DNA from 2 places in the Cupriavidus sp. FW306-01-F10A genome. Region 2 is predicted to be linked to the other one. Evidence: predicted binding sites of a transcription regulator. Region 2 holds the regulator's gene; the other holds the start of a gene.
The links. The regulator sigma-54, encoded in region 2, starts transcription at its own class of promoters, with help from an activator protein. The targets are predictions, from matches to a motif close to TGGCANGNAANCTGCTTT.
Positions count from the first base shown of each region.

Region 1: a site for sigma-54 is predicted at 3,626-3,643, ahead of AC3WLF_RS00310 (isopenicillin N synthase family dioxygenase). Genes of this name have one in related genera too.

Region 1 is NZ_JBYSYA010000001.1:58,985-69,142, reverse strand. Features, by position in the region: gene AC3WLF_RS00325 (alpha/beta hydrolase) at 1-287, opposite strand, end outside; gene AC3WLF_RS00320 (LysR family transcriptional regulator) at 676-1,611, shown strand; gene AC3WLF_RS00315 (superoxide dismutase family protein) at 1,729-2,307, shown strand; gene AC3WLF_RS00310 (isopenicillin N synthase family dioxygenase) at 2,412-3,410, opposite strand; gene AC3WLF_RS00305 (ABC transporter substrate-binding protein) at 3,954-4,994, shown strand; gene AC3WLF_RS00300 (phospholipase D family protein) at 5,169-6,746, shown strand; gene AC3WLF_RS00295 (hypothetical protein) at 6,772-7,035, opposite strand; gene AC3WLF_RS00290 (M20/M25/M40 family metallo-hydrolase) at 7,156-8,415, opposite strand; gene AC3WLF_RS00285 (GlxA family transcriptional regulator) at 8,603-9,685, shown strand; gene AC3WLF_RS00280 (BON domain-containing protein) at 9,704-10,158, opposite strand, start outside.
Region 2 is NZ_JBYSYA010000004.1:112,548-122,705, forward strand. Features, by position in the region: gene rapZ (RNase adapter RapZ) at 1-740, opposite strand, end outside; gene AC3WLF_RS07815 (PsiF family protein) at 859-1,260, opposite strand; gene hprK (HPr(Ser) kinase/phosphatase) at 1,423-2,394, opposite strand; gene ptsN (PTS IIA-like nitrogen regulatory protein PtsN) at 2,477-2,932, opposite strand; gene hpf (ribosome hibernation-promoting factor, HPF/YfiA family) at 3,389-3,739, opposite strand; gene AC3WLF_RS07835 (RNA polymerase factor sigma-54) at 3,788-5,269, opposite strand; gene lptB (LPS export ABC transporter ATP-binding protein) at 5,404-6,204, opposite strand; gene lptA (lipopolysaccharide transport periplasmic protein LptA) at 6,273-6,923, opposite strand; gene lptC (LPS export ABC transporter periplasmic protein LptC) at 6,991-7,620, opposite strand; gene AC3WLF_RS07855 (KpsF/GutQ family sugar-phosphate isomerase) at 7,663-8,646, opposite strand; gene AC3WLF_RS07860 (monovalent cation:proton antiporter family protein) at 8,788-10,158, shown strand, end outside.

The DNA.
Region 1 (10,158 bases), on a different contig from region 2:
ACCACCACCGCCGGCACCGTGGTGGCCAGGTCCTGCACCAGATGGCATGCGTGTTCCAGGCCGCCTTCGACGAAGCCGCCGGCATGCAGGTACACCAGCCAGGGCAGCAGCGCGGCGCCCTCGGCGCCCGGCGCCGGATAGCCCGCCGGGTAGCACACCCGAACCAGGATCTCGCGCCCGTCACTGGTCACCGTATGCTCGGCCACGCGCGCCTGCCCCTGCCCGGCTGCCGTGGGGGCAGAGGCGGCGCTGGCTGCATCAGGGCGTTGGCCTGGCTTCTCGGACATGGCGTTGGCGCACGACGGAAACAATGCGCTTGAGTGTTGCGATGCAACGGATTATGGTGATTGACGAGGATGGGATAAAGCGAGAGATCGCCAATGCACTGTTCCGGGATTGGAATAATCGCAAACCGCCCCGCCATGCCACTGAAACCGCATATCCCCACGCATGACAAGGTCTTGGATTTTGTGATTCACTGCGGCTCTCGGCACGCGCGGCGGTCTGCCAGGCCGGTGCGCGCCCGATCAGAAATCCATGCCGGAACCCGCGCCCAGCCAGCGCGCAGTCCCTGTACCAGCCAGCCGGCAGACTCCCCACAACAACAACCAGCATGGCCACGTGCGTCACGAGCGCGCGCGGCACGCCGTTCGGATCTATCGTCGGAACCTCATCATGGACCGTCTCGTATCAATGCAGGCATTCACCCGGGTCGTTGACGTCGGCAGCTTTGCGCGCGCCGCGGAATCGATGGACTTGCCCAAGGCCACGCTGACCCGCCTGATCCAGAACCTGGAAACCCACCTGGGCGTCAAGCTGCTGCACCGGACCACGCGCCGCATCAGCGTGACCAACGACGGCGCGGCCTATTACGAACGGTGCGTGCGCATCCTGGCCGATGTCGAGGAAGCGGAGCAGTCACTGACGCGGCAGAACAACTCGCCGCGCGGCACGCTGTCGGTGGACACCACCGCGGGGCTGGCGCAGCTGGTGCTGGTGCCCCACCTGCACGAATTCTTCCAGGCCTACCCGGACCTGAAGCTGGACCTGACCATCAACGGCAAGCCGATCGACCTGCTGCAGGAAGGCGTGGACGTGGTGCTGCGCGTGGGCACGCCGGTCGAGGAATCCATGGTGGCTCGCCGCATCGGCCATGTGCAACTGGCGTTCTACGCCTCGCCGATCTACCTGAACCGCTTCGGCATCCCCCACGACCTGGCCGAACTGGCCCAGCACAAGGCGGTCAATTTCCTTTCCAACCGCACCGGCCGTGAGATGCCATGGCCCATGGCACGCGGCATGGAGCGCAGCGAGGTGCTGCTGCCGTCGGCCATCTCCACCAACGATGCCGATGTCTACATGGGCTGCGCGCTGGAAGGCCACGGCGTGGCACGGGTCTCGCGCGCCATGGCCGAGCCCTATGTGGCCAGCGGCCGGCTGGTGGAGGTCATGACCGACTGGCAGACCGAAGAACTGCCGATCTCGGCGATGTATCCGCAGAACCGGCACCTGTCGGCCAAGGTGCGGGTGTTCGTCAACTGGGCGGCGGACCTGTTCTCGCGCCACCCGCACTTTGGTGCGGCACAGCAGCGGCTGGCGGCCGCGGCCTGATGGCGTGATTGGCTAGTATCCGCAGTTAGTGCGGTATGTAGGACAAAACCGGAAATCGGCCTGGCGCCGGCCAGCCTATACTGTTTCTTCCGAAATCATGACAAGAAGAGGAGTCCGATGAAACAAGTGCTTACCCCCCTGGCGGCCTGCATTGCCGCGACCATTGCACTGGCCGGCTGCGCCGGCTCCGGCAAGACCTCCTCGTCTGCGGCCAGCGCGTCCGCCGCCAGCACCAGCACCGGCAGCAGCGCCAAGGCGACGGCCACGCTCCAGCCCAAGAGCGGCGCCAATACCGCCGGCACCGTGACCTTCCAGCAGCAGCCCGGCGGCGTGATGATGACCGCGGCGATCACCGGCCTGCCGCCCAACTCCGTGCACGGCTTCCACGTCCATGAGAAGGGCGACTGCTCCGCGCCTGATGCGATGAGCGCGGGCGGCCACTTCAACCCGACCGGCAAGCCCCACGGCCAGATGACCATGCCCGACCACCATGCCGGCGACATGAACAACGTCACCGCGGACGCCAGCGGCAACGTTCGCGTCAGCATGCTGCTGCCGGACCTGACCGTTGGCACGGGCGCCAACGGGGTGATCGGCCGCGCGGTGGTGGTACACAAGGACCCGGACGACTACAAGACGCAGCCGACCGGTAATGCGGGCGGGCGGATCGCTTGCGGGGTGGTGGCGGCTTCGTAAGGTAGGAATAGCGAACCAAGAACTCCTGCGAACCCGCCGGGGTTCTCCCTCTCCCGCAAGCGGGAGAGGGGAGCAAACCGTCGGCATGGAAATTCTTCCGCGCCTCAATACCCCTTGAAATTCGCATTCACCCGCTGCCGCAGGTAATCCCCCGCGCTGATCGGCGGATACTTGCCGCCCGGCCCTTCGATCATCGCACCGCGGTTGGCCTGGCAGAAGAACGCCATGCTGTAGCGCGGGCCCATGTAGTCATCCGGCGCGGGATTGCGCACGCGATGGAAGTTCGACGGCAGCCGGTCGTCGCTCCAGCGCATCAGCATGTCGCCGATATTGCAGGTGATGACTTCCTCGTCCGGGTCGATCGGGGTCCATGCCTGCGCCTCCATCTCCTTGCCGGGGCAGACCTGCAGCCCGCCCTGGCCGGGGCGCTGGAACAGCAGCGTCAGGCAGTCGAAATCCGTATGCGCACCGGCGCGCCAGAGCTCCAGCTTGTCGCGCAGTTCGGGCGGGATCGCGTAGTAGTGCAGCAGCCGCAGCGTGCTCTGGTAGTCCGGCGCCCGCGGATCGTGCGCCTGCGTGAAGAAGTCGCTGGCAAAGCCGAGCTTGCCGGCGAAGCATGACAGCACCTTCATGCCCACCTCCCAGCATTGCGCCTCGAAGGCAAGCATGGTGGCGCGGAAGCCTTCCAGTTCGTCATCGCCGGGCCACAGCCCGGCCATGTGCGGGCGCGTGATCTGGTAGGACTCCTTCTGGTCCGGGGTGCCGGTCGAGGGGCGCACCTGCGCGCGGCTTTCCCAGCCGGCGTTGTTGGCCTTCTGCAGCGGGTATTGCGCCTTGACGGCGTCAGGCAGCGCGAAGAAGCGCTCGGTCATGGCAAAGGCTTCGCGCACGCTGGCCAGGTCGATGCCGTGGTTGGCGATCTGGAAGAAGCCGACGTCTACCGATGCCTGCCACAGTTCGTCAGCGATTTGCGGCTTGCGCCGCGCGTAGTCAGACAGGTCGATGCGGCGGATCTCGCGCCGGCGGGTTTCCGAACCGAACGCGCCCATGCGCGATTCGCGATGGAGTTCGGCCAGGGCGTAGGCGGTGTCTGGTTGGCTCATGGTGTTCCTTGTGCAAAGCGGATCAGGGATTGGCCCCTCGCCGGCACAGGCAGACCACCCATGGCAACGCACGCCGGGACAACGCGCTCCTGAGGTCGCCTGTGCCAGCCTGCGCGATGGCGCGGGGCACGGACTTCAAGAGCAATTCCCGGCCATCCGGCGCGCGTCTGCGACGCCCCGCGCGGATGGTGAACGCTTCTACTCTTGCCCGAGGTCATGCAGGTTCCGGGCCAGGGGTTTTGCACCGGGATCGCAGCGATTGCGCCGGGGCTTGCGCCGTGATGGCGCATTCGGGGCAACGGCTTGGTGCATGGCGCCGCGCAGCGCCCGGCACGGATCCTGCTGAAACCGCAGCGGAGTAGAAGCGTTCAGCGGCACGCCGCCCGGAAATTGCTCCCGATGATGTGCACGGTCCCCGCGCATGCCCTGGCCGCATGCCGGCGCGGCATGGTGCCGGCGTCCCGGGAGGCCACGCTCGCCTTCCGCACCCGCGCCACCCGCCCGCGCACGCATCGTCCAGTGACATTCGTTCCGGAGAAAGACATGCGTCGCCGTTCCTTCCTGCGCGCCACTGGCGCCACCGCCCTGCTTGCCGCCGCCCCGTTCGCGGTGCCCCATGTCCGCGCGGCGGGCTCGCTGCAGAAGTTCAAGTTCAATCTCGGCTGGAAGGTGGAAGCCTCGGGCGCGGGGTTCCTGCTGGCGCACCAGCGCGGCTACTACAAGGACGCCGGGCTGGACGTCACCATCGATACCGGCAACGGCTCGGCTTCGGCCATCAGCCTGGTCGCGGGCGGCGCCTATGACTGCGCCTCGGCCGACCTGGCGGCGATGATCGAATTCAACACCACCAATCCGTCCGCCGCGCTCAAGGCGGTAGCCATCCAGTACGACCTCAATCCGAACGCGATCCTGGTGCGCAAGGGCAGCGGCATCGTCAGGCCAGCGGACCTGGCCGGCAAGTCCATCCTGGGCCAGCCGTTCAATGCCTCGCGCAAGCTGTTCCCGGTCTTCGCCAGGGCGCAGGGCTTCGACCCCGGCGGCGTGAAGTGGGAGAGCGTCACGCCCGATATCGGTGACACGCGCTTCGTCAAGGGCGACTTCGATGCCGCCGCCTACTTCTTCTTCACCGGCCTGGTGAACCTGAAGGCGCGCGGCATGGGGCCAGAGAAGATCACCGTGTTCCGCTTCTCGGACTACGGCATGAAGTCCTACGGCAACGGGCTGGTAGCCAACCGCAAGAGCATGACATCCGATCCGGAGGTGATGAAGGCCTTCGTCAAGGCCTCGACCCGCGGCTGGCTCGACGCCATTGCCGATCCCGCCGCGGGCGGTGCCGCGGTCAAGGCGCGCGAGCCGCTGGCCGACCAGGCGCTGGAGACTGAGCGCCTGCGCCTGATTGTCGACGGCACCATGAAGACGCCCGACACCCGGCGCGACGGCTGGGGCGCGGCCACGCCGGCACGGCTGCAGGCAACGCTGGATGAAACCGTCGGCGCCTTCGGCATCAAGGCGCCGCTGACGGTGGCGGACATCTGGACTGACCAGTTCCTGCCAGCGCCGTCAGACCGCCGCCTCAAGGCGTAAGGAGAGCACGCCCGTCTGTATATCGTCCCTGGCCTGGGCGATGCGCCGGAGCCCCGTGGCGCGCCAACACTTCCCGCTCCCGGTGCGTAATTAAGCCCGCGGCCCGCGCGGCATGGCAACATGGCGGCATTGCCGTAACGATCGGCCCCCGCGAGGGGTCCGACAGGACCCGCCATGCCATCGCCGACAGACGCCGCGTTCGCCCCCCACCGCCGCCTGCGCGCCAATTCGCTGCTGCTGTGCTGCGCCGCCCTGCTCGGCGGCTGCGCCTTGCCGCCGCTGGATCACCGCACCGAATCCTTTGCGCTGACGCCCGCCGAATCCCAGGCCACGCCGCTGGGCCAGGCGGTGGCCGGCGAAGTGGCGGGCCATCCGGGCCTGAGCGGCATCCATCCGCTCGAGAATGCCTACGCCGCCTTTGCCGCGCGCGTGCATCTGGCGCGCACCGCGCAGCGCACGCTCGACGTCCAGTACTACATCTGGCGCGACGACCTGACCGGCACCCTGCTGCTGGAAACGTTGCATGAAGCCGCCGACCGCGGCGTGCGCGTGCGCCTGCTGCTTGACGACAACGGCATCGCCGGCATGGACGAATGGCTGGCGGCCATGGACGCGCATCCGCAGGTCGAGGTGCGGCTCTTCAACCCGTTCGTGATCCGCCACCCCAAGGCGCTCAATTTCCTGACTGATTTCCGGCGCCTGAACCGGCGCATGCACAACAAGTCCTTCACCGCCGACGGCGTCGCCACCATCATCGGCGGGCGCAATGTCGGCGACGAATACTTCGGCGCCACCGATGGCGTGCTGTTTGCCGACCTCGACGTGATCGCCATCGGGCCCGCGGCCGGCGACGTGGCGCACGATTTCGACCGCTACTGGTCGAGTGCGTCGGCCTATCCGGTGGACCGGCTGGTGCCGCCGGTCAGTGTCGAACGGCTGCAGGCGCTGGCCAGCAAGGCCCGTGCAGTCGAGCAGACCCCCGCTGCCGCAGCCTACCTGGCCGCGGTGCGCGACCTGCCTGACGTGCAGCGGATGCTGGACGGCACGCTGCGGTTCCAGTGGGCGAAAACGCGCATGGTCAGCGACAACCCGGCCAAGGCGCTCGGCGAGGCATCGCGCAACACCCTGGTGGCGCACCAGCTGCGTGAAATCCTGGGCGACCCGCAGCGCGAGCTTGACCTGGTCTCGCCCTACTTTGTGCCATCGACGGGCGGCACGTCCTATTTCGCCGACATGGCCAGGCGCGGCGTGGCGGTGCGCGTGCTGACCAATGCGCTGGAAGCCACCGACGTGGCCGCCGTGCATTCGGGCTATGCCAAGCGGCGCAAGGCGCTGCTGGAAGCCGGCGTGGACCTGTATGAGCTGCGCCGCTCGGCCGCGCCCGGCAAGAAGGAAGAGCGCGCCGGCCCCTTTGGCAGCTCGGGCTCCAGCCTGCATGCCAAGACCTTTGCCGTCGACGGCACCCGGGTCTTCGTGGGCTCGTTCAATTTCGACCCGCGCTCGGCCACGATCAACACCGAACTGGGCTTCGTCATCGACAGCCCGGATCTGGCTGGCCGGATCGAATCCACCTTCGCCAGCGTGGTGCCGCGCGCGGCCTACCAGGTCAAGCTCGATGAAACCGGCAAGCTGTACTGGCTGGAACGGCGCGACGACGAAGTCATCCGCCACGACACCGAGCCGAACACCAGCTGGTGGCGCCGGCTTGGCATCTGGTTCCTGTCGATCCTGCCGATCGAGTCGATGCTGTAGAACGGGTTCCCGGGAGCACGGCCCCTCAGATCTGGTCGAGCAGGCTGCGCACCACATCGGCCAGCCGGCCGGCGCGCTGGCGCCCCTTGGTGTCCAGCGCCATGCCGCTGCCGCCGGCCAGCGCCTTCAGGCCAAACAAGGCATCGCCCACGTCGCGCCAGGCCGGGTAATCGGCGTGGATTTTTTCCAGCGCGGCGGCGCCCGCGGCCACCTGCGCGGGTGCGGGGGTGCGGCCGGCGGCCAGGTCTTCCAGTGCCGTGGCCGCGTCCAGCAAGCCTTTGCGGTTCATCTCTGTCTCCCCCTGCAAGGTCTCTTTTGTCATGGCCGCCGCATGCGGGCAGCCATGACACTGTAGCAGCTTGCCGGGAGGGGCAACCAGGCGCCGGCAACGCAGGCCTGGCGCGCCGGCTCAGTTGCGCCCGATATCCTGCAGGATGCGGGTCATCAGGTACAGGCGCGGCACGATCGAGTCCAGTTCGATGTACTCGTCGCGGGCGTGATAGCCGAAGCCGGCCAGCCCGAAGCTTTCCACCACCGCGGGCTTGCCCGAGCGCGCGGCATAGCTGGCGTCAGTGGCGCCGCCAGTGCCTTCGGCCAGGGCCAGCGTGCGGCCGTCCAGCTCGGCGTAGATCTCCTGCGCGCGCTTGGCCAGCGCGCGGCCGCGCGCGTCGGCCACGAACGGCGGGCGGCCCTCTTCCATCGTCACCGTGGTCTGCGTCTCCGGCACCAGCTGGCTGGACTTGACCTTGTCCTGCAGCGCCACCTTCAGCTTCTCCGCGGCGCCGGCCGCGGTGGTGCGCACATCGCCGTAGGCGACGGCGCTTTCCGGGATCTGGTTGCGCACCGTGCCGGCCTGGGCCTGGGTCCAGTTCAGCTGCGAGCCCGGCACCTGGCTGGCGGTGTCGCGCGTCTGCTGCAACTGGTGGGCAAGTTCGATCAGCGCATTGCGGCCGCGCTCCGGCGCGGCGCCGGCGTGGGATGCGCGGCCCTTGACCTGCATGGTGGCGGTGGCGGTGCCGGAGGCGCCCAGCAGCAGCGACTCGGCCTTGACCACATCCTTGGCCGCGGTGGGCTCGCACGACAGCACCACGTCGTGCTGCGCGGCCAGCGCGGCAATGGCTTCGCCGGAGCCGACCGAGCCGACCTCCTCGTCCGGGTTGAACAGCACCGTGATCTGCGCGTAGTCGCGCCAGCCCTGGTTCTTCAGGATCTCCAGCGAATGGAGGATCACGGCGATGCCGCCCTTGTCGTCGGCAATGCCCGGCCCGTAGAGCCGGTTGCCTTCCTCGCGGATGGGCTGCGTGGCCAGGGTGTTGTCCGGGTACACCGTGTCCATGTGGGCGATCAGCATGATGCGGCGCTTGCCGGTACCGGTGAAGGTGGCCTTGACCATGGTGCCCGGACCCTTGGTGACGGGCATGCGTTCCACCTTCGCGCCCAGCGCCTGCAGGCGCTTCTCGGTATAGCCGGCCATCTGCGCCAGCCCCTTCGCGTTGGCGCTGCCGGATTCGATCGACACCATCTCCTTGAGCGACTGCACCAGCGCGGGCTGGGCCGCCTGCGCGGCGGACAGCAGCGCGGCATCGGGCTGGGCGGCACTGGCCAGGGTGCTGGCCCCGGCAAGCGTCAGGGCGGCGGCAACGGCAACGTGGCGGACGGAAAACGGCATGGAATCTCCTCGGATTGGTCTTGTTGGTGCCATGCCTCGGCGCACAGGCAGCGCCGCGGCACAACTGCACGATGCTAGCCCTTGCCAGAACCTTAGGGGAGGATCAATATCGCCAATCCGGATGCCGATCCCGCCACGGCATCCTGCCCCCCACGCTTCGCTCATGCACCCGACCACGCCCCCTGGCATGCCAGCAGCAATCACGCCGCCTTCACAGAACATCCCGCTGCATGTCCGCCTGCTATGGTTGCCGCAAGCCATGCCGGGCAGCCTGTTCACCGCGCTCGACGTGCTCCGCACCGTGGCCGGCGTCGCCAGCCTGCAGCGGCCCGACGCCGCGCCCACGCTGAGCTGGCAGCTGTGCGGCAGCAACGGGCGCACGCTGGCGGCAGACCTGCCGGGGCTGGTGGCCTCCACCCGGCGCACCCGCGCCGCGGACAGCCGCACGCTGCTGGTGATCCCCGCCCTGCTGGCCAGCAACGCGCTGCAGCTGGGCGAGATCGTGCAGCGCGATGCCGCGGCGCTGCGCCTGGTTGAGCGCCATGCGCAGGCCGGCGGCTGGATCGCCGCGTGTTCGTCGGGGATGGTCTTGCCGCTGCAGCTGGGGCTGCTCGACGGCGCCAGGACCGGCGCGCCCTGGATGTTCCAGAGCTGGATGATGCGCCAGTATCCGCATTGCGACCTGGGCAGCGACCAGGCCATGAGCGTGCACCAGCGTGTGTTCTCGTGCGTGGCGCCGGCGCTGCAGGTGGAATTCATGCTGCGCGTGCTGGGCCACCTGCACGACCCGGACCTGGCACAGGCGGCGTCGCGGCTGATGCTGTTCCAGCCCGAGCGCCAGCGCAGCGTGCCGGCACTGGTGTCGCAACGCTGGCTCAGCCGCACCGCCGACAGCCCGGTGTATCGCGCCATCCAATGGCTGCAGGACCATGTGTCCGAGCCCTACAAGCTGGCCGCGGTGGCCCAGGCGGCCGCGGTCAGCGAACGCACGCTGCTGCGGCATTTCCGCCAGGTTACGGGGCTGAGCCCGCTGGACTACCTGCACACCCTGCGCGTGGAGCGCGCGCGCATGCTGCTGGAAGTCACGCTGCACGGCACGCAGGGCATTGCGGAAGCCTGCGGCTACAGCGACGCCGCCGCGTTCCGGCGGCTGTTCCAGCGCACCACCGGCATGTCGATGTCAGACTATCGCGCCCGCTTTGCGCTGCGGGCGCGGCGGCGCTACTGGCGCATGGAAGATGTCGCGGTACGGCGCGGCACCGGGGAGTGACCGCGCCCAGGGCAGCGCTCAGGTGCGCAAGGCGATGTGGTTGACCACGTTCTCAACGCCCTGCACGTACCATGCGTCGCGCTCGGCCTGGCGCCGCGTGTCCTCGCTGGCGACGCAGCCTTCCAGCGTCACCACGCGGTTCTCGGTGCGCGCGCTGACCTGGCCGGCATCGATGAAGGGATCGGTCTCCAGCACCAGCATCAGTGCCTCGGTGATTTCATCGTCGCGGTCGGCTTCGGCGGGCGCTACCACCAGTTCATTGACCACGCAGCGGCAACCGCGCGACCACCAGGCCAGCACCCCTGCCAGGCGCATGTGCGACAGGCTGATCACCTGCCCCCACAGCGTGACCACGCCGTCGTGCACTTCCACTTCAATCCAGCCGCTGCGTTCGCCCACGGCTTCGCGCATGGCCTCGGGCTTGCCCTTGACGCGCGCGCAGATCTTGCAATTGCGGAAATCGATGGCATTGA
Region 2 (10,158 bases):
GCAATGAAGCTTGGCAGCCACTTTTCCACGTAGGCGCGGATATCCTCGGCCATTGCCAGCACCATCGGCTGGGCCTGCAGGAAGTCGATCACCGGCGTGTCGCGCCCCGTCAGCGGGCGCAAGGCCAGGTCGTAATAGGGGTTGGGCAGCGAGCGCACGTCGAACACCATGTCCGCATCGCTGGGCACGCCGTGCTTGAAGCCGAACGACTCGAACAGCAGCGTCAGCCGCTGGCTGTCGTCGCGGATCAGCTCCTTGATCCAGCTGCGCAGCGTATTGGTGCGCACATTGCTGGTGTCGATGCGGTGCGCGGCCTCGGCCAGCGGGCTCAGCAGCGCGCGCTCCATCTCGATCGCTTCCATCAGCGCGGTGTCGTTGAAGGCGGGTTCACCACCCGGGCCCGGCACGCCGTCGGTACGGACCGAGAGCGGGTGGCGGCGGCGCGTCTCGGAGTAGCGCTGCACCAGTGCATCGGTGCTGGCGGTCAGGAACACCACCTCGACCTGGTGCTCCGCGGCCAGCGCGCGCACGGTGTCGGGCAACTGGTCGAGCGACTCGCGGCTGCGGATGTCAGTGGCGACGCCCAGGTGCGTATAGCCCTGGCTGTCGAGATAGCGGGTCAGTTCCGGGATGAACTGAGCCGGCAGGTTGTCCACGCAGTAGTAGCCTGCGTCTTCGAGCACGTTCAGTGCGACGGACTTGCCGGAACCGGATATGCCGGTGATGAGGATGATGCGCATAGCACCTGAAGCATAGCATCACGTGATGAAGGCGTCATGACACCACGCGCAAAAGCAAGCATGGCGAACCTCGCGGTTCGCCATGCTTTTGGCGTCAGCTTGCGGAGCTGGTTGCGGCTCAGGCTGCCTTGGACAGGCATTCCTTCATGTAGGCCTTGTATTCGTCGCCCTTCTTGCCCTTGCCCGACTTGCTGCAGGAGGCCATTTTCTCCTGCTGGGTCTTGGATGCGCCCTTGGACAGGCATTCCTTCATGAACGCCTTGCGTTCGTCGCCCTTCTTGCCGGCGGCTTGCGTATTGCAGGCCTTCATCTTGTCCTGCTGGGAATTGGCTGCGGGTTTGTCCGGGTTAGCCGGGGTGGCAGGCGTGGCAGGCATGGCCGGTGTTGCCGGGGCGGTGGCCGCTGGCTTGGCTGGCGTGGCTGGCGTGGCGGGGGTTGCCGGCGTGGCAGTGGTCTGCGCAAATGCGCTGGCGGCGATCATCGGGGTGACCAGCGCGCACATCGCGATCAGTTTCTTCATGCTTGCTCTCCTGGGTGTGGAAAACTTCATGGCCGCTCGCCATTGCCGGCGTTGCAGCTTCCGTAACGGGCGCGATGCCCATTACAGCACAAAACGGAGCATGCCTGAAGAACGTTGACGTTCTGCGTCAACGTCGTTGTAAGCAAATGAAAACGCTGGCGCTCAGAGCAGGCGGCCCTGGCCGCGCGAAACCGCATCGGCCTGCATCGCGGCGCGCTGCCGGTCCATGAAGTCGCGCAGCGTATCGATGCCGCGCAGGCGCAGGATGGTGTTGCGCACCGCTGCCTCGACCAGCACGGCCAGGTTGCGCCCGGCCGCCACCTGGATCTTGACCATGTGGATGGGCAGGCCCAGCACATCGAGATATTGCGAATCGAGCGGCAGCCGCTCGAACTCGCCGTCATTGCGGCGCACCAACTGCACCACCAGCTTGATCTTCATCTTCCGGCGCACCGCGGTCTCACCGAAGATAGTCTTGATGTCGAGCAGGCCCAGGCCGCGTACTTCAAGCAGGTTCTGCAGCAGCGGCGGGCAGCGGCCTTCGATGAAATCCGGCCCCAGGCGCACGAAGTCTACGGCATCGTCGGCTACCAGCCCGTGGCCGCGCGAGATCAGTTCCAGGCCCAGTTCGCTCTTGCCCAGGCCCGATTCGCCCATGATCAGCACGCCCATGCCCAGGATGTCGAGGAATACCCCGTGCATGGTCACGCGCGGTGCGGAGATACGCGACAGGTACAGGCGCAGGTGGTCGATCACCGCGGCCGACGACACCGGCGTGGTGAACAGCGGCGTGGACGAGCGCGTGCAGCGCAGTTCCAGGTCGGGCGGCGGCTCCATGCCGTCGGCGATCACCAGGAAGGGCGGCTCCAGCAGGATCAGCTCGCCCATCTGGCGCTTGCGGGTCTCGTCGTCGAGCCGCTGGTAATAAGTGATCTCGGGCTTGCCGAGCACCTGGATGCGGTTGGGGTGGATCAGGTTCAGGTGGCCCACCAGGTCGGCGGCGGAGGTGGCTTCGCGGGCGAACTCCACGTCGAAGGCGCGGTCTGCACCTTCCAGGCCGGCCACCCACGAGAGTTTGATGTCGGCTGCGTTGTCGTCGAAGATGGACTGGGAGGTGACGCCGGTGAGTTCCATGCGGTATGACTGGTGGGGCGGTTTTGCGAAGCGCCTTGGCGCCTGCCCGGTCTGGTGCCGGCCCGCTTGGGGGATCAGGGGATCAGGGATGCCATGCGATCAGCAACTGATGGACGGCATCGGGCGTGGGCAGCGTGGCCAGCCCTTCACGCATGTCGCGGTCGGAAAGCAGTTGCGCGATTTCGGATAGGATTTCCAGGTGCTGCTGCGTAGCCTGTTCGGGCACCAGCAGGAAGATCAGCAGCGATACCGGCTTGCCATCGGGCGATTCGAACGGAATTGGTTCGGCCAGGCGCATGAACGCGGCCAGCGGCTGCTTCAGGCCCTTGATGCGGCCGTGCGGGATTGCCACGCCGGCGCCCAGGCCGGTGGATCCAAGCGACTCGCGCGCGAACAGGTTGTCCGTCACGATGGCGCGCGCCACACCATGGTTGTTCTCGAAGAGGAGCCCGGCCTGCTCGAACACACGCTTCTTGCTGGTGACGCTGACGTCGAGGGTGATGTTGCCGGGTGGCAGCAATTTGGCCAAACGATTCATGGGCGATGCGCAGGATTTCAGTTAGCGGGCGGACCGCCCCGCCGGGCAGTGGGCTGGCTCCGGCCTGCCGTTGGCCTGGCCGGAGGCGTCCGGCCCATTATAGAGCAGCGACTACTCCCGCATTGTGCAGCGCAACGGGGCAAGCCGGTGCAGAACGATACATGGTGATGCAATCGTGCCTCCGCGGCGGGGAGCCGGTGCACCGGTGCGGGGCACGGCCAGGATTCCCTCTCTTTGTATGGCGCAGCATACACCTTGGCGCTGCGCTTGCGAACACCCTTGCTCATTCGGGTGAAAAGCATTGGCTCCGGCGCCACAGCCGGGCCGCGCCGCCAGTGCGGGCGCGGCATGCCGGCGGCAACCGGGAACGCGAGGGCGCAAAAAAGCCGCGCTTCGTGGCGCGGCTTGCCTGTTCAATCCTGATTCAGCAGCCCGCTGCGGGGCTGCCGGGCACGGTCATTGCTGCATTTGCGCTGCGGCCATCTGGTACTTGACCGCTTCGCGGTCGTGGCCTTGCACGCGATCCTTGTAGCGGATCACCTGACGGTCCAGCTTGTCGACGAGTGCGTCGATCGCTGCATACAGGTCTTCGTGATGCGCTTCGACAAAGATGTCCTTGCCCTTGAGATGTAGATTGATTTCCGCGTACTGACGCCGGTCCTTTTCCTTATGGTTGTCGACAGAGAGCAGCACACTAACGCCAATGACTTGATCGAAATGCCTGACGATTCGCTCCAGCTTCGTTTCCACGTACTCACGCAGAGGGGGCGTGATGTCCAGGTGGTGTCCACTGATCTTGAAGTTCATAGCGCTTCTCCTTCTGAAAGAGCCTCACCAGGCAGGCGGTGGGCTCGGCTACAAAGACTTGCGGAGATTGACTGCGGGGATCTTCAGGGCTTCGCGATACTTGGCAACGGTGCGGCGTGCGACAACGAAGCCTTGTTCGCCCAGCAGTTCGGCAATGCGACTGTCGGAAAGGGGATTCCTCGGGTCTTCGGCTCCTATCAGTTGCTTGATCAAGGCGCGGATGGCCGTTGATGAAGCCGCGCCACCGGTTTCGGTGGACACGTGGCTGCCGAAGAAGTACTTCAGTTCGAAAGTACCCATCGGCGTTGCCATATATTTATTGGTCGTCACCCGGGAGATGGTTGACTCGTGTAAACCCAGTGTATCGGCAATCTCCCGCAAAACCAAGGGGCGCATGGCGATTTCGCCGTGGCTGAAAAAGTTCTTTTGACGCTCGACAATGGCCTGCGAGACACGCAGGATTGTGTCGAACCTCTGCTGGATGTTCTTGATCAGCCAGCGCGCCTCCTGCAGCTTCTGCTGCAGCCCGGCGGTGCCGGACTCACCCTTCGCGCCACGCAGGATTTGTGCATACATGTCATTGATGCGCAGCCTCGGCATCACATCCGGATTGAGCTGCGCGATCCAGCCGCCGCCACCCTTGCGCACGAACACGTCCGGCACCACGAAGTCCGCCTCCGGGCGGCTGTATGCATGGCCGGGGTAGGGCGCCAGCGAGCGGATCAGTTCGTGTGCGGACTTCAGCGCCGCTTCATCGACCTGCAGCGCCTTCTTCAGCCGCGTGTAGTCGCGTACTGCGAGCAACTCCAGGTGGTTGGTCACGATGTTCAGGGCCAGTTCGCGCTGCGGGTGCGTCAGGCGCCGCAACTGCAGGGCCAGGCACTCGGCGGCGTTGCGCGCGCCCACGCCGGGCGGGTCGAAGCTCTGCAGCAGCGTGAGGATGGCGTGGACTTCCTCGATCTCGAACTCGAGTTCTTCCGGCAACTCCGTGCAGATCTCCTCAAGCGATGCGCTCAGGTAGCCATCATCGTCGAGTGATTCGATCAGGAAGATGGCCAGGCCCTTGTCGCGCGCGGAGATCTTCAGCGGCGTGAGCTGTTCCATCAGGTACTCGCGCAGCGTGGGCTCGGCTTCGCGCAGCTGCATCGGCGTTTTTTCATCCTCGTCGCCCTGGGGGCGGCGGGCAAAGTCGTCCAGGCTCCAGTCGCCGCTGCCATAGTCGTCGCCGTTGCCGCTGTCGCCATAGCTGTCGTCGTCAGCCGCGCCATCGGCGCGGGCCTCGCCATTGCCCTGCGGCTCTGCCGGCGCGGGCGCCGGTGCGCTCTGCAGGTTGACCGAGCCGTCGGCCGCAACGCGCAGCGGGCTTTCGATCCAGTCGTTCTCACGTTCGAGCAGAGGGTTTTCCGTCAGCGCCTGTTCGACCTCTTGCTGCAGTTCCAGCGTGGAAAGCTGCAGCAGCCGGATCGACTGCTGCAGTTGCGGGGTCAGGGCCAGATGCTGGGAAAGGCGGAGCTGTAGCGACGGTTTCATGCGACCTATTCTATGCGCATCTTTCCGTTGTTGGAACGGAAATTGCTATCGCTTATGCGGTCTGATCGCTGCTGGCTGTGGCAGGCCCACGTGCGCCCGCGAATAGGCCTGCCGCTCCATGGCAGGCCGCTGCATCACATGCGGAAGTTCTCGCCCAGGTAGACGCGCCGCACTGCGTCATTGGCGATGATTTCCTCGGGCTGGCCCGCGGCCAGCACCGTGCCTTCGCTGATGATGTAGGCGTGGTCGCAGATGCCGAGCGTCTCGCGCACGTTGTGGTCGGTGATCAGCACGCCGATATTGCGCGCCTTGAGGAAGCTGACGATGCGCTGGATCTCGCCCACGGCGATCGGGTCCACGCCGGCGAAGGGTTCGTCCAGCAGGATGAAGCGCGGCGACGACGCCAGCGCGCGCGCGATTTCCACGCGGCGGCGCTCGCCGCCCGACAGCGACAGCGCCGGGTTGTTGCGCAGGTGCGCGATCTGCAGGTCGTCGAGCAGCGAATCGAGGCGGCGCTCGATCTCGGCCTTGGCCAGCGGCTTGCCCTTGTCCAGCTGCAGCTCCAGCACCGCGCGGATGTTCTCTTCGACGTTGAGCTTGCGGAATACCGAGGCTTCCTGCGGCAGGTACGACAGCCCCATGCGCGCGCGCTCGTGGATCGGCAGGCCGCTAATGTGGTCGCCGTCGAGCACGATATCGCCTTCGTCCAGCGCCACCAGGCCCACGATCATGTAGAACGACGTGGTCTTGCCCGCGCCGTTGGGCCCGAGCAGGCCGACCACCTCGCCGCTCTTCACGTCGAGCGAGACGTCCTTGACCACCGTGCGCGAGCCATAGCGCTTCTTCAGGTGGCGCACGACCAGGGTGCTGCCGCCGGCAAGGACGGTGGAGGCTTCGACGGAAGGCTTGTCGGCGATGGTTGCGGTATCGGTCATTGGCACAGTCTGGCGTTCAGGCGTTTCCGGCGCCGGCCGCATGCGATGCACGCAGCCGGCGCCAGGCGTCAGGGTTTGTTGGCAGGCGCGGGCGCTGGCTTCAGGTCCAGCGGCGAGCCGCTGCTGCCCGTGGCGCCGGCCTTCTGGTCCTGGCGCGGCGACAGCACCGCGCGTACGCGGCCGGACGGATTGGCGGCCGCGGCGTCGCCGCTGCCGCCGCCGGCAGCCGTGTAGAACTCCTTGCGGCTGTCGTAGGTCAGCACCGCGCCGCGGATCTCGTCGACCTGCTTGGCGCCCTGCAGGCGCGCCATGCGGGCATTGCCGATCAGCTTGGAGTACTCCTGCTTGCCGTCGTACTCGATGCGGTCGCCCCAGCCGTCGATGTATTCGTCGACGCCTTCGCGCTTCTGCCGGATGTAGGCCTGCTTGCCCGGCTTGGCGGTGGCCACCGCGAACTGGTAGCCCTCGGGATCGGTGCGCAGTTCGGCGGCGTCGGACTTCAGGATCATGGTGCCCTTGGTCAGCACCACGTTGCCGGTCAGCGTATAGATCTGCTTGACGTCGTCGTAGCTGGCGTTGTCCGCCTCCAGCACCATCGGCTTGTCGCGGTCCGCGCGCTCGGCCAGGGCGGGCTGGGCCAGCAGGCCGAAGGCCATGGCCAGGGCGAGCAGGGCCGGGGCGGTGCGTCGACGGGACGATGTCGTCAGGGAAGCAGTCATGTTGGCAGGGTTGCTTGAGGGCGTCTGGGTACGTTGGTGCGGGTTGGTGCGGCCCCCGGGCCGGGGCTCAGGACCCCGGCGCGCGGCCCGGGGTCGGCCCGGTGATGATGGTGCCGCGTACATTGCCGAGCAATTGTACTTCGCGCGTGACGTTGTTGAAGATCAGGCCGTTGGCGGTCATCACCGACGGCCCGCGCGTCAGCTTGACCGGCTTGTCGGTCTTGACGATGTCGTCATTGACCAGCAGCTGGAAATAACTGGATGCGGCGGTCAGCTGCGGGTCCTTGGACACGTCCACGCCCTGCTGGCGCATGACGAAGCCGTTGCCGTACAGGTCGATCACCGAGCCCTCGGCGTTCATGCGGCCCATATCGGCGCGGGCGGTGACCGGCGGGCGATCCGGCTCGTACGCGCGCATGGCGGGCCGGGTCACCTCGTAGGTCTGGTCATCTTCGAAATGGATCATGCGCTCGCCGGTGAAGCGGATCTTGGTGCTGCCGTCCGGCGCCAGCTCAGTGGCCGAGAAGCGGTCCATGAAGTAATCGGGCTCATGCTTCTTGGCGCTTTGCGCGGCCGGGTCTTCCTTGGGGGAGTTGATCTGGACCAGCCAGAACGTGCTGCCCGCCACGAAGGCCATCAGCAGCAGCGGCAGCAGCCGCATGAAGATGCCGCTGAGGGAGGCGAGGAGTGCCTGCATGGTGTCCTTGGCGTTGTGCCGGTTGTGCCGGGCCGCGCCCGCTCAGATGACCTTGGCGCGGGTCAGGTCGTGGATATGCAGCGCGCCGGTCAGGCGGCCGTCGTCATCCACCACCAGCAGCTGGTTGATGCGGTTGGCCTCCATCACCTGCACCGCTTCGACGGCGAGCTGGTTCTCGTTGACCACGTGCGGGTTGCGGTGCATGACGTCGCCGATGGGCACGGTCTTCCAGTCGCGCGGGGTTTCCAGCAGGCGGCGCAGGTCGCCGTCGGTGAAGACGCCGATGGCGTGTCCGTCCGGGTCCACCACGGCGGTCATGGCCATGCCCTTGCGGGTGATTTCCATCAGCGCCTGGGCCAGCGGGGTGTTTTCACGCACCTCGGGCACGGCGTTGCCGGTGCGCATCACGTCGCGCACATGGGTCAGCAGCTTGCGCCCGAGCGCGCCGCCCGGGTGCGAGCGGGCGAAGTCTTCCTCGCCAAAGCCGCGCGCATCGAGAACCGCCACCGCCAGCGCATCGCCCAGCGCCAGCGCCGCGGTGGTGCTGGCCGTCGGCGCCAGGTTCAGCGGGCAGGCTTCCTTCTCGACCGCCGCGTCCAGGTGGACGTCGGCCAGCTTGGCCAGGTTGGAGTCGGGGTTGCCGGTGACCGAGATCAGCCGCGCGCCGATGCGCTTGACGATCGGGATGATCGACAGCAGCTCGCCGGTCTCGCCAGAATTGGAGAAGGCGATCAGCACGTCGTCGCGCGTGACCATGCCCAGGTCGCCGTGGCTGGCTTCGGCCGGGTGCACGAAGAACGCCGGCGTGCCGGTAGAGGCCAGCGTGGCCGCGACCTTGCGCCCGATATGGCCGGACTTGCCGATGCCCGAGACGACCACGCGCCCGGTGCATTGCAGGATCAGCAGCACGGCACGGGCAAAGTCGCCGTTCAGGCGTCCGGAAAGTGCGGAAACCGCATCGGCTTCGGTCTGGAGAGTGTCGCGGGCGAGCCTGAGTGCTCGATCCGCATCGAAATTGGCTATCATGGCGACGAAGTATACCAACGAATGCGATGGCGCCTGGCCCGACCCATGGCGCACGTCGTGCTTGCCGTGCTCGCCGTATTTTGCCGGCAGGGTGCCCGTGCCGGGTCGGACGCGCGCCTGGCCGGTCACCCAGACCGCCTGATGCATTCTCCGCTGGAACTGACCCTGGTGCTGCTGGCCGCCGCCGTCTTCGGCGTGGTCGCATTCCGCATGCTGCAGCTGCCGCCGATGCTCGGCTACCTGGCCGTCGGCATCCTGATCGGCCCCCATGCGCTGGGGCTGGCCAGCGACACCGCGCAGACCAAGTACCTGGCCGAATTCGGCGTGGTCTTCCTGATGTTCTCGATCGGGCTGGAGTTCAACCTGACCAAGCTGCGCTCGATGAAGCGGCTGGTGTTCGGCCTGGGCGGCTCGCAGGTGGTGCTGTCGATGCTGGCGGTGGTGCCGGCCAGCTGGGCTTTCAACTGGCTGTTCCCGCTGTCCTGGCAGGCGTCGGTGGCGCTGGGCGGGGCGCTGGCGATGTCTTCCACCGCGATCGTCTCCAAGATGCTGTCCGAGCGCATGGAGCTTGAGAGCGAGCAGGGCCGCAATATCATCAGCATCCTGCTGTTCCAGGATCTGGCGGTGGTGCCGCTGCTGATCGTGATCCCGGCGCTGTCGCGCGATCCGGGCGACCTGATGGTGGCGCTGGGCCTGGCCACGGTCAAGATCGTGGTGGCCCTGGGCGTCATCTTCTTCCTGGGCCAGCGTTTGATGAGCCGCTGGTTCCACGTGGTGGCGGCGCGCCGCTCGCAGGAACTGTTCATGCTGAACCTGCTGCTGGTGACGCTGGGCATGGCGGCGCTGACCGAGCGGCTGGGCCTGTCGATGGCGCTGGGCGCCTTCATGGCGGGCATGCTGATCTCCGAGACGCCCTACCGCCACCAGGTGGAAGAGGACATCAAGCCGTTCCGCGACGTGCTGCTGGGGCTGTTCTTCGTCACCATCGGCATGCTGCTCAATATCCGCGTGGTGCTCGACCACGTATGGCTGGTGCTGGCGCTGCTGGTGGTGCCGGTGCTGTTCAAGCTGGTGCTGATCGCGATGCTGGCGCGGGTCTTCGGCTCGCGCCAGGGGGTGGCGATCCGCACCGGGCTGGGGCTGGCGCAGGCCGGCGAATTCGGTTTCGTGCTGCTGAACCAGATCGACGGCCTGAACCTGGTCGACCCGGTGCTGATCCAGGTGATCCTGGCGTCGATGCTGCTGTCGATGCTGGCCGCGCCATTCCTGATCCAGTACAGCGACGCCATCGTGCTGCGCTTTGCCGCCAACGAATGGCTGATGCAGTCCCTGAACATGACCCGCATCGCCGCGCAGAGCCTGCAGACCGAGAAGCACGCGATCATCTGCGGCTTCGGCCGCAGCGGGCAGAACCTGGCGCACATGCTGGAGCGCGAGGGCATCAACTACGTGGCGCTGGACCTGGACCCCGACCGCGTGCGCGAGGCCGCCGCGGCCGGCGATACCGTGGTC